2 regions of the Variovorax sp. GW821-FHT09B01 genome follow, and region 2 is predicted to be linked to the other one. Evidence: riboswitches for the same ligand, from Rfam matches in the RefSeq annotation. Region 2 holds a riboswitch; the other holds the start of a gene.

Region 1 (3,996 bases), on a different contig from region 2:
CTGGCGCGCGCGAACGCGGCCGTGAGGTTGCCGCCGTGCTCGCGCGCGGGGTCGAAGTAGTCGAGCGCGCGCGTGATGAGCAGGTAGGTGTTGGCGTCGAAGTACTCGCTGAACTTGTCGCCCTGGTAGCGCAGGTAGCTCTCGATCTGGAACTCGATCTCCTGCGTGGAATAGCGGTAGGCCGCGTCGTCGCGGGCCGCCTCGCCCTCGACCGCGTTGCGCAGCAGGCGCCCGAACTTCGCGTTCATGACGTCGTCGCTGAGGTAGGTGATGTGGCCGATCATGCGGGCGATGCGCAGGCCGCGCTTGGGGATCACGCCGTGCTCGTAGAAGTGGCCGCCGTGGAAGTCGGGGTCGGTCACGATGGCGCGGCGCGCCACCTCGTTGAAGGCGATGTTCTCGGCCGTGAGGTTGGGCGCGCTGGCGACCACCACCGCGTGGCGCACGCGCTCGGGGTACTGCAGCGTCCACGACAGCGCCTGCATGCCGCCGAGGCTGCCGCCCATCACCGCCGCGAGCGTGCGGATGCCGAGCGCGTCGAGCAGCGCGGCCTGGGCGTCGACCCAGTCCTCGACCGTGACCACCGGGAAGTCGGCGCCGTAGACGCGGCCGGTCGCGGGGTTCACGTGCATCGGCCCGGTGGAGCCGAAGCAGGAGCCGAGGTTGTTGACGCCGATGACGAAGAAGCGGTCGGTGTCCAGCGGCTTGCCGGGCCCGACCATGTTGTCCCACCAGCCCGCGGAGCGGGCCTGGCCCTCGTAGACGCCCGCGACGTGGTGCGAGGCGTTGAGGGCGTGGCACACGAGCACCGCATTGCTGCGCTGCGCGTTGAGCGTGCCGTAGGTTTCGTAGGCGAGCGTGTAGCTGCCGATGGTCGCGCCGCTGCGCAGGGCCAGCGGGCCCGCGAACTGCATCGACTGGGGAGTGACGACCAACGAGGACATGAAATGAAAAACCCGGCCTCGCCAAAAACGAGCCGGGTCACGGCATCCGTCTTTAGCTGTATTTATCAAGCGCCCGCAAGCTGGAGCAAATCGGCGCGAGCGGCAGTATATCGCCGCGGGCCCGGGACGGCGGGCCCCGGGCTTTGGACGGCGGCGCTACCAGCCGATCAGCGCGACCACGCCCAGCACCAGGAAGATGACGGCCGAGATCGAGTGCACGAGCTTGATCGGCACCCGCTTGACGATGCGATCGCCGAGCCAGACCACCGGCGCGTTGGCCAGCATCATCCCGAAGGTGGTGCCGACCACGACCCAGAAATAGGCCTCGGTGAAGCGCGCCGCGAGCATCACGGTGGCGATCTGCGTCTTGTCGCCCATCTCGGCGAGGAAGAAGGCGACCACCGTGGTGCCGAAGACGCCGAAGTGCGAGGAGCGCGGGGCATCGTCGTCGTCGAGCTTGTCGGGGATCAGCATCCAGATCGCCATCGCGATGAAGGAGCCGCCGAGGATCCAGCGCAGGATGTCGGGGCCGAGCCAGTGGGTGATCCAGTTGCCGACCGCGCCCGCGAGCGCGTGGTTGATGACGGTGGCGGCGAAGATGCCCGCCACGATCGGCCAGGGTTTTCTGAAACGGGCTGCCAGCAGAAGGGCGAGCAACTGGGTCTTGTCGCCCATTTCGGCGAGCGCGACGACGCCGGTCGCGACGAGAAAAGCTTCCATGAAAAAACGGTTCCTTGGCCGAAGGGACGCAATTGACCGTGCAACACCTTCGGCCAAATTTCCCGAAGTTGCACGGTCAATGGTCTCGCCAGGTGTTGTTCTTCACTGCCCGCGCCATGTCCTGTGTGGGGCAGGACAAGTCTGTTGACGCGGGCCCTTCTCGTAGACGGAAGGCGGCTACTCCCCAATGACGGGCGAATTCTAACCCTTAAGTGTCATAGGCCCAGTTCGGGGCCTGGTTAGTAAGCGTGCGCTAACTCCAAGAGCCCAAAACTGTGCTACCGCAAGAAGCAAATTCCTGCTTGCATTTCTTGTATTTCACCCATAATGCACGAGCCTCCCTTTTCATTTCGGGTTGGAGGCACTGGGTGATCGGACAGTTTCGCGCGACTCGGCGGCTCTCGTTTGAGTGATGCTAATCGGGACTCCATCGCTTTTCTTGATGTGTTTATAGGAGTCCCTTGATGGGCAACAAACTGTACGTCGGCAACCTGCCTTACTCGGTGCGCGACGGTGATCTGGAGCAGGCATTCGGTCAGTTCGGTGCTGTGACCAGCGCCAAGGTCATGATGGAACGCGATACCGGCCGCTCGAAGGGCTTCGGCTTCGTCGAGATGGGCAGTGAAGCGGAAGCACAGGCCGCCATCAACGGCATGAACGGCCAACCCCTGGGCGGCCGCAGCGTGGTCGTCAACGAAGCCCGCCCGATGGAAGCACGTCCCCCGCGCAGCGGTGGTGGCGGCGGCTACGGCGGCGGTGGTGGTGGTTATGGCGGCGGTGGTGGCGGTGGCTACGGCGGCGGCGGTGGTGGCGGCTACGGCGGTGGTGGTGGCGGCGGTCGCAGCGGCGGCGGTGGTGGCTACGGCGGCGGTGGCCGCAGTGGTGGCGGCGGCGGTGGTGGCGATGGCGGTTTCCGCAGCCCCTACGGCGCCGGCCCGCGTGGCGGCGGCGGCGGTGGTCGCGGCGGCTACGGTGGCGGCGGCAACAGCGGCTACTGATCGCTTTCCCAAAAAGACAAAAGGCTCCTTCGGGAGCCTTTTTCGTTGCCGCAGCCGGTACGGCCTCGGGTTCAGCCTTCGCCGCGCCGCTTCTTCCGCCCGCGTCCCTGCACGGCGCGGTCGAGCAGCGCATTGGGCAGCATGCGCATGATCTTGGCGATCACGCCCATCTGCCAGGGAATCACGCGGTAGCTGGCACCGCTCTCGATCGCGCCCAGCGCGCGGTCGGCGAAGGCCTCGGGCTTCATCAGGAACGGCATGCCGTAGCGGTTGCCCTGCGTGAGCGGGGTGTCGATGTAGCCTGGCAGCAGGGTCACGACCTTGACGCCGCTGCCGTGCAGCTCGCCGCGCAGGCTTTCGCAGTAGGCGACCACGCCGGCCTTGCTCGCGCAGTAGGCGCCGTGTCCCGGCAGTCCGCGGATGGCCGCGACGCTCGCGATGCCGACCAGCCGCCCGCTGCCGCGCTGCACCATCGCGCGCACGAAAGGATGGAAGGTGGCGGCCAGCCCGACGTTGTTGGTAGCGAAGGTCTGCGTCAGCACGTCGAGGTCCTCGCGCTCCGCCGTGTCGATGCCCACGCTGATGCCGGCATTGGCGATCACCACGTCGGGCACGCCCTGGCGTTCGATGCAGGCGGCGCCGGCGGCCACGATGCTGTCGGTGCGCGCGACGTCGGCGCTGTAGATCAGGTAGCGGCCGCGGTCGAGCCCGCGCGCGTTGGCCCAGGCTTCGATCTCGCCGGTGCGGCGCGCGACCAGCGCCAGCCGGTAGCCGGCGTCGTAGAAGCGCGCGGCCAGCGCCTGGCCGATGCCGCTGGAGGCGCCGGTGATGAAGACGAGGGGCGACGGCGCGGTGGTCATGGCGCGGCGCTCAGCGCTTGCCCGCGGCGCCGGCCGCCTTGGCCGAGGGCACCATCGTGCCGCGCACGCGGCCGTTGAGGTTGGCGATGCCGGTCAGGTTGTCGTAGTCCATCGTGTCGGCGGTGAACTGGTCGGTGCCGCGAATCAGCGTGACGGGCTTGTTCGACTGCACGCGCTCGGTGTCGAGGAAGGCATGCAGGAAGTCGCCGCGGAACTCCAGGCGCGGCGAGGTCTTGCCGTTGGCGCCGACGGCCGCGTCGCGGATGACGACCGCGTTGCCGAACAGCTGGATCTCGCTGCCGTCGGAGTTCGACAGCCCGCGGTTGGCGGTGGCGTGGGTGGTGAAGCCCTGCGGCGACACCGAGCGCATGCGCACCTCGTCGACCTCGATGGTGTCGGTGTCGGGGTAGTGCCGGCCTTCCTTGCCGAACAGCTCGCTGCGCAGGTCGCCGCTGGGCAGGAAGTTCTTGATGA
Region 2 (3,996 bases):
GTGCGCGCCGCGCTGTTCACGAGATTCCCGAGCGCGACGACCGCGCAGGGCGAGAAGTACAAGGCCATCGTCAAGAACCTCACGGGCGGCGAGCGCCCGATGTTCGATGCCGGCTTCGCGGGCAGCATGAACGCCACCGTGTGGGGCACCTTCGGCCGCGACGGCACCATCAACGGCATCCTCAACCGCGACGGCTACGACACCACCGGCTTCGTCTACCAGCTCGACAACGACCCGGCGCAAAGCCCGGAGGAAGTCACCTTCAACCAGGGTGCCTACCGGCTGCATGCCGACCCCGAGGCCAACCGGCTGCGGCGCGACGGCCTGCGCTGGTTCCCCAAGTCCAATGCGCGCATCGACGTGCCGGTGGTGACCATCCACACGCTGGGCGACGTCTACGTGCCGTTCAGCATGGAGCAGATCTACAAGCGCCGCGCCGATGCGCTGGGCACCTCGAAGTGGCTCGTGCAGCGCGCGATCCGCGGCATCAGCCACTGCGACTTCACGACCGAGGAGCAGACCCAGGCCTTCGACGCGATGACGAACTGGGAGCAGAACGGCGTGAAGCCGGCCGGCGACGAGGTGCTCGATGCCGCGACCGTGGCGCGCGCCGACTACGGCTGCAAGTTCTCCTCGGCCAGCCGCGGCGGTTGCCCCGCGCCCTGACGGCGCCGGTGCGGCCCGTCCCGTTCGCGGGGCGGCCGCACCGCCCTTCCCGTTTTCTTCGTTCGCACGTCCCGCCATGAAACAACCCACCCTCACCCGCCGTGCGCTGCACGCCCTGCTGCTGGCCGCCGGCCTCGCCGCCGCTCCCGCCTTCGCGCAGTCCGATGCCTTTCCGGTGCGGCCGATCCGCGTGCTGATCGGCTTCACCGCCGGCGGCTCGACCGACGTGCCCTTCCGCGTGCTGGCCGAGAACGCCTCGAAGATCCTCGGCCAGCCGGTGATCATCGAGAACAAGCCCGGCGCGGGCGGCGTGCTGCCCGCGCAGACCATGCAGGCCACCGCGCCCGACGGCTACACGCTCGCGCAGGTGCCGCTGCCGGTGTTCCGCCTGCCCTACACCACCAAGCTCAACTGGGACCCGGCCAACGACCTGAGCTACGTGATCGGCCTCGCCGGCTATTCCTTCGGCCTGGTGGTGCCCGCCGATTCGCCGATCAAGTCGATGCGCGAGTACCTCGCCTATGCCAAGGCCAACCCGGGCCGCCTGAGCTACGGCACGCCGGGTGCGCTCACCACGCTGCACCTGACGATGGAAGCGATCGCGATCCAGGCCGGCGTGGAGTTCAATCACGTGCCCTACAAGGGCAACTCCGAATCGCTGCAGGCGGTGCTCGGCGGCCACGTGATGTCGGTCGCCGACACGCCGGGCTGGGGCCCCTATGTCGACCAGGGCAAGCTGCGGCTGCTGTCGACCTGGGGCGAGCAGCGCTCGAAGAAGTATCCGAACGCGCCCACGCTCAAGGAGTCGGGCATCGACATGGTGCAGGCCTCGCCCTTCGGCCTGGTGCTGCCCAAGGGCGCGAACCCGAAGGTGGTCGCGATCCTGCACGACGCCTTCAAGAAGGCGATGGAGATGCCCAACTACCAGGAGTCTCTCGCCAAGTTCGACATGGAGACCTTCTACATGGACAGCGCGGCCTACAAGCAGTACGCGGTGCGCACCATGAAGACCGAGAAGGCCGTGATCGACAAGCTGGGCCTGGGCACGGCGGGCGCCGCCAAGTAGGCGGCCGCCCGCCGGGGCTCAGAACAGGTTGCCGACGTTGAACAGTGTCAGCAGCCCCAGCACGCCGAAGATGACGGCGGCCACGCCGTGCACCAGCCGCATCGAGACCTTGGCCGCGATCTTCTCGCCGAGGAAGACCGCGGGCGCGTCGGCCAGCATCATGCCCAGCGTGGTGCCGATCACGACCTGCACCACGTCGGGATAGCGCGCGGCCAGCGCCACGGTCGCGATCTGCGTCTTGTCGCCCATCTCCGCGAGGAAGAAGGTGATGACCGTGGTGCCGAAGGCGCCGAAGCGGCTCTTGGTCTTCGCGGCGTCGTCGTCGATCTTGTCGGGGATCAGCATCCACGCGGCCATGGCCAGGAACGAGGCGCCGATCACCCAGCGCAGGATGTTCGGCCCCATGGCCTGGGCCACCCAGCCGCCGAGCGCGCCCGCGGCCGCGTGGTTGACGACGGTGGCGGTGAAGATGCCCGCGACGATCTGCCAGGGTTTGCGAAAGGTCGCGGCCAGGATGATCGCGAGCAGTTGGGTCTTGTCGCCCATTTCCCCGAGCGCGACCACGCCCGTGGATACGAGTAAGGCTTCCATGATGAAAAGAGAACTCCCTGGGCCAGCGACGCGAAGACCACGCCACTTCCCGGCCCATACCGAGGTGACGTGGTCAAAGGTCTTGCCAGGCTCTAAAGCTGCTCGCGCCATGGCCGAAGGCCAAGTGTGTTGACGCGGGCTCCTGCGTTGCGCAGGTCAGCTACTCCCCAATGACTGAGGCCGCGATCTTAGGGGCGAGCGTCGAATCGCCCTCGTCTTTTCGACGAATGTCCCCGTGTCGAGAGCGAGTTGCATTACCGGGCATGCGCGCTCAGGGCGCGAGCGTGAGCTTGAGGATCTGGTTGCCGTGGTTCGCGCCCACGTAGACGGTGCCGTCGGCGGCCACCGCCACGCCGATCGGGAAGTTGAAGGCGATCGGCGCGCCGGTGCCGTCCTGCAGGGTGCTGATCTCGCCCGCGGGCGTGACCACGCGCGCCACGCCATCCCAGGCGTGGGTCAGGAACACGTTGTCGTGCCCATCCACCGCCACGCCGTACGAATAGCCGAGCTTGGCCGGCGTGGCCACCGTTCCGTCGACCACGCCCGCGCCCGCGTTGCCGTTCGCGCAATCGCCCAGCAGCGTGCTCACGGTGGCGCTGGCCACGTCGATCTTGCGCAGGCAGGGACTGTCGGTGTCGGTGTCGTAGAGCGTCTTGCCGTCGCGGCTGAGCGCCAGGCCCTGCGGGCGCGCGAACTGGGCGGCCGTGCCGACGCCGTCGAGGTAGGCCTGCGTGCCGTCGCCCGCGAGCGTGCTCGTGGTGCCGTCGGCCGCGACCTTGCGCACGCGCTTGTTCTCCGTGTCCGCCACGAACAGGTTGCCCGCGCTGTCGAGCGCGATGCCGGTGGGGTTGTTGAACATCGCGGTGGCCGGGCTGTCGGCGTATCCGCTCGCGCTGCCGCCGACCCAGGTGCTGGCGGTCGTGGCGTTGGGCGCGATCTTGCTGATGCGATGCTGGTCGCTCACGTAGAGGGTGCCGTCGGCCGCCAGTGCCAGGCCGACCGGCGCATTCATCGTCGTCCCCGGCGTCACCTCGGCACCGCTGCCGCTGGCGGTGTCGATCCGATAGACCGAGCCATTGCCGCCCATGGCCACGTAGAGCTTCGCGCCGCTCGCATCGAGTGCGAGCTGATAGGGGCTGCTGTAGCTCACGCCCGTCGTCGCCAGCACGGTGGCGACCCAGGGCTTGACCGTCAACGTGGCGGCGCTGCTCGTCACGCTGCCGCTGGCGCCCGTCACCCGCACGCGCAGTTGCTGGCCGCTGTCGGCCAGCAGGCTGGCGGCCGTGCGGAAGCTGTCGCTTGTGGCACCGGCGACATCGGTCCAGTGGGCACCGCCGTCGGTGCTGCGTTGCCACTGGTAGGCCGTGGCGTGCGCGGCCTGCACCTTCAAGGTGGCGGACACGCCCTGGCCCACGGTGGTGTTCGATGGCTGCGTCGTGATCGAAGCCGCGGCTGGGGCGGGTGCCGGCGGAGGTGTCTGCGCGGCAGGCGCGGGAGCGGGAGCGACCGGGAAGCCGGCAAAGCCCCCGCCACCGCCGCCACCCCCGCAGGCCACCAGCACGAGATTCATGACCAGCAACGCGACGGGTGTGCGCGCTGCACGGCAAACGGCAAGACGGGTGTTCATGAGAGGCCTTCCTTCTTTCAAGTGAGTGGATGAGAAGGCCTCCACG

What was found. Region 2 has a riboswitch for manganese ahead of AC07RV_RS01945 (TMEM165/GDT1 family protein). Riboswitches for the same ligand answer to the same signal wherever they lie in the genome.
Region 1: linked by a shared signal. The riboswitch ahead of AC07RV_RS15365 (TMEM165/GDT1 family protein) and the one ahead of AC07RV_RS01945 (TMEM165/GDT1 family protein) in region 2 are both predicted to bind manganese.

The regions. Positions count from the first base shown of each region.
Region 1 is NZ_JBWKPQ010000004.1:180,676-184,671, reverse strand. It holds gene metX (homoserine O-succinyltransferase MetX) at 1-944, opposite strand, end outside; gene AC07RV_RS15365 (TMEM165/GDT1 family protein) at 1,101-1,664, opposite strand; yybP-ykoY riboswitch at 1,755-1,862, opposite strand; gene rbp (RNA-binding regulator) at 2,129-2,662, shown strand; gene AC07RV_RS15355 (SDR family oxidoreductase) at 2,734-3,522, opposite strand; gene lptC (LPS export ABC transporter periplasmic protein LptC) at 3,533-3,996, opposite strand, start outside.
Region 2 is NZ_JBWKPQ010000001.1:448,494-452,489, reverse strand. It holds gene AC07RV_RS01955 (alpha/beta hydrolase family protein) at 1-666, shown strand, start outside; gene AC07RV_RS01950 (tripartite tricarboxylate transporter substrate-binding protein) at 743-1,732, shown strand; gene AC07RV_RS01945 (TMEM165/GDT1 family protein) at 1,751-2,323, opposite strand; yybP-ykoY riboswitch at 2,334-2,504, opposite strand; gene AC07RV_RS01940 (DUF8696 domain-containing protein) at 2,595-3,950, opposite strand.